DNA from 2 places in the Brevibacillus sp. JB24b genome. Region 1 is predicted to be linked to the other one. Evidence: riboswitches for the same ligand, from Rfam matches in the RefSeq annotation. Region 1 holds a riboswitch; the other holds the start of a gene.
What was found. Region 1 has a riboswitch for S-adenosylmethionine ahead of metH (methionine synthase). Riboswitches for the same ligand answer to the same signal wherever they lie in the genome.
Positions count from the first base shown of each region.

Region 1 (2,210 bases):
CAATGTCTGATCCTTCCTCAAATTGACCAGCTGCAATCAAGTCACGAAACTTTTTAGATCCGATGACATTGGTACGTTCACCTACAAAAATAGGGCGATTGTCGTCCTCAATATATAGCACCTCAATACCTGATACAGCAGTAACATGTGACTGTTTATTGGCTCGAGGTGTAATATCCTGCAATGCTTCGTGTAGTGCACGAATATGTTCAGGTGTGGTTCCACAACAACCACCTGCTACATTAAGCCACCCCTTTTGCGCGAATGCTTTCATTTTCATAGCTAACCCTTGTGGTGATTCGTGGTAATGACCATTCTCATCAGGTAAACCTGCATTGGGATAACAACTAACCCCACACAAAGCCAGATCAGATAAGGTTCGTAAATGGTCACGCATGAATTCCGGACCTGTCGCACAATTCAGACCAATCGTAATAGGCTTAAGATGTTCAATCGACACGTAAAAGGCCTCAATGTTTTGGCCCGCCAGAGTCGTTCCCATCGGTTCAATTGTTCCAGAAATCATGATAGGAATCTCATAGCCAAGCTCTTCAAAAGCTTGACGTATGCCAATACCGCCAGCTTTTACGTTCAATGTGTCCTGCGATGTTTCCAACAGTAGTAAATCTACGCCACCCTCCATCAATGCTTTAGCTTGGCGATAGTACGCATGAATTAATTGCTCAAATGTAACGCCTCCTGTTAACGCAAGCGTTTTTGTAGTAGGACCCATAGAGCCCGCTACATAACGTGGCCACGCCTCTGTGCTAAATTCATCCGCTACCTCTTTAGCAATACGTGCAGCGGCCAAATTGAGTTCATAATCTCGATCTGCTATGTCATATTCAGCAAGAACAATATCGGTTGATCCAAATGTGTTGGTTTCTACAATGTCAGCTCCTGCCTCAAAATAGGTGGCATGAATATACCGGATGACGTCTGGTCTTGTTACATTCAATAGTTCATTACAGCCTTCATATTCCTCACCGCCAAAATCGTCCGCTGTGAGATTAGCTTGCTGTAGCATCGTTCCCATTGCGCCATCGAGTATCAATATTTTACTTGCTAGCTGCTCTTGCAATGTTGGTTTGTTCATCCCCCATACCCTCCGTAATCTCCCTTAGACTTGGCAAATAAAAAATCCTCTTCCTGCCTGAAAGCAAGAAGAGGATTACTAATGTTCGCTATTAGGAACTCATCCCCTCTTATCTTTCAAGGCATACAGCCCTGCTGGAATTGGCACCTGATTTATCGGTTGCCGAGGCATCTCTGGGCCAGTCCCTCCGCCTCTCTAGATAAGAGAAATCATATTTAGTTAAATGTCTATAGATCGTTTTGTTCGTGTTTTGAATACAGGTATCTTAACATTCAGTTATTACGACGTCAATGGATATCTGACAATCTTTCTTAGTTTGTAGCCTTCTGCCCAATTTTACTTCCTTTAGGCGTAAGCCCACACCAGATAGACAGATATGTATAGACTGTAGAATAACAAAGCGAAGGAGGAATTGCCAGATGAGTACATCGTTTTGCGGTAACTGGGGAGGCGGAAGTTTTTGCTTCATTCTAGTGTTGTTCATTCTGCTGGTAATCATAAGCTGCGGCTGCGATAACTAGCAACAGAGCAGCAACACCTTCAAACATATAACCATTAAGGAGGAATTCTTTCATGAGCACATCCTATAGCGGAAATTTCTTCGGTGATAACTTCAGCTTCATTTTAGTGCTGTTCATCCTACTGGTCATCATTTCTTGCGGCTGCTGCTAATATAGTAGGTTATTTCACCGACAAACCTGAATACAGTTATGCTCTTCTTTATCTACACGCAACTCTACATGATCCTAATTTATTAGATACAACAACAAAGCCACCAGAGAATCAAATCAGGTTTGCACACTTCACCAATATACCTAGAGGAAAAGGGGCAGGCACATGCCCCTTTGCTCTCTTTTCCTTACATTTCCTCGCTTGTAGAGATACTTGCCCTCTGCTAGGATAAAGGGGAAAGATGGAGGGATTTACATGGAAAATAATCAAGCATGTTTACATACATCTGTGTTTCAAGCCTCATTGACCCACATAAAGATTACAAACAGCAGTTTGAGTCTGCCACTGATAAAGAAGCTCTGACCACCTATTTTTTTAAACAATGGGATCAGCAAAAAAAGAGACAGTGATAAACCTTGCTAGAATGCCTTTTGTTGGGTAT
Region 1 covers NZ_JBNVQV010000001.1:1,687,103-1,689,312, reverse strand. The annotation lists gene metH (methionine synthase) at 1-1,096, opposite strand, end outside; SAM riboswitch class I at 1,203-1,302, opposite strand; gene ACQV1I_RS08255 (YjcZ family sporulation protein) at 1,516-1,617, shown strand; gene ACQV1I_RS08250 (YjcZ family sporulation protein) at 1,670-1,768, shown strand.

Region 2 (2,210 bases), 110 kb from region 1:
ATGATATTTTCTGCTCCGTATTTCTCCTGCATCTGTTTCACGATGCTTGCTGCTTTCTCTTTTCTGCTGTTAAAGTTGTCTTTATCAAAATCTCTAATAATATATTGAGATTTGCTTTGTTCAACATCGCCATTTATTGAGCTAAGGTGGTAAAAGCCTTCATAGCCATCTGTATACTCTGGTGCCTCATCTACAGGTAGTTGTGCATGGAATTCCATTGCTAGCTTACTTGCGTTAAGCATTTTATTCTTGGCCGTTCCAGGATGCGTGCTAATCCCCTTAAAGGTGAGCTTGAGTTCTGCGGCATTAAAGCTTTCATACTCCAATCCACCTAGAGGCCCTCCATCCATCGTGTAGGCAAATTTCGCGCCGAAAGCAGCTACATCAAAATGAGCTGGTCCTCTACTGATTTCTTCGTCAGGAGTGAATGCTACTCTAATTTTTCCATGCTTGATTTCTGGATGCTTTAGTAAGTAATCCATCGCTGTCATAATTTCAGTAATCCCAGCTTTATCATCTGCTCCGAGCAATGTTGTCCCATCGGTAGTAATTAATGTATGACCTTTGTAGGACGGTAGCTCTGGGAATAATTTTGGTGTTAGAACAACGCCAAGTTCTTTATTTAATGTAATAGCTTTTCCGTCAAAATTTTCGTGGACTTGCGGATTGACATTTTTACCTGTAAAATCCGTAGCCGTATCCAAATGGGATAAAAAACCGATCACTGGAACTTGCTTATCCGTATTTGCAGGGAGTGTCGCCATTACATATCCATTTGGATCGATTGTAACTTCCGAGAGTCCCATCGCCTTTAATTCTTCGACTAGCAAATTACCCAACTCTAACTGTCCTGGTGTTGACGGAACTGTCTGGCTTTGTGCATTGGACTGTGTATCAATCTTTACATATCTTGTAAACCGCTCTATGATATCTTGCTTCACTTACATTCACTCCCTTTTTCATTGCATCTTTCTTTATTATATCGCTTGATGGACGATATTTCCATTTGTACTCATGTAGCTGTTCTATCAATTGGAGCGAGCCAAAATGAAAGATTTACGCATATTTACATGTAGTGAGACTATATAAATTCAGGATATCCATTGAAGAGAAAAAATTGCTCAAGAAGCTGATGAATAATAACCAAAAGAGGCTTCTATATAGCCGGATCACTTGCATAAGTTAAATAGCACTAAAAAATATTTGACATTTTGTGTAGGAAAGAGTAAAGTAAAAAAAGATTAATCAATAGAGAATAAAATATGAAACCTTCTTATCAAGAGAGGCGGAGGGACTGGCCCTTTGATGCCTCGGCAGCGGACTCGTATTTAGAGTGCTGTGCCAAATCCAGCAAGCATGTGCTTGAAAGATGAGAAGAGTGTTTCTTATATGCCATATAAGACCTCTTCTCATAAGAAGAGGTCTTCTTCATTTTTCTCTAGGAAAAGTTTAGAAATAGAGAGGGTGTTATTGATGAATCAAACAAAAGGGAGTGCGTTGGCTTTATTGCCGCTTGGTATATTTTTAGCACTATTTATTGGCTCTGGGGTTATTACAGGAGATTTTTATCAGCTCCCAATCATCGTTGCCATTATAATTGCAAGTACAGTTGCATTAGTAATGAACCGAAAGGAAAGCTTTCATACAAAGGTAGAACGATTTGCTAAAGGAGCCGGCAATCCAAATATCGTCGTTATGTTATTAATCTTTGTGTTGGCTGGAGCATTTTCTCAAGCAGCAAAAGGCATGGGTAGCGTTGAAGCTACCGTGAACCTAGCACTTTCTGTATTACCTCAGAGTCTCTTAGTAGTTGGCTTATTTGTAATTGGATCATTTATCTCACTAGCAATGGGGACATCCATGGGGACTATTGCTGCATTAGCTCCGATTGCAGTAGGGATTAGCCAACAAACAGATATCTCGGTTGCATTCACAATGGCAACCGTTGTCGGAGGAGCTATGTTCGGTGATAATTTATCATTTATTTCCGATACGACAATTGCCGCAGTACGCACACAAGGAACGGAAATGAAAGATAAATTCAAAACAAACTTTTTAATTGTATTACCAGCTGCCATTCTGACGTGCATACTTTTAGTCGTTCTTACATCAGGAAATCATACAAATATTACAATAGGATCCTTCAATTGGGTGAAAGTATTACCGTATGCAGGAGTTCTGCTTGCAGCCTTACTTGGATGGAATGTACT
Region 2 covers NZ_JBNVQV010000001.1:1,799,225-1,801,434, reverse strand. The annotation lists gene pepT (peptidase T) at 1-941, opposite strand, end outside; SAM riboswitch class I at 1,271-1,376, shown strand; gene ACQV1I_RS08795 (Na+/H+ antiporter NhaC family protein) at 1,357-2,210, shown strand, end outside.
Region 2: it holds a riboswitch for S-adenosylmethionine, as region 1 does, so the genes downstream of both, ACQV1I_RS08795 (Na+/H+ antiporter NhaC family protein) here and metH (methionine synthase) in region 1, are expected to answer to the same signal.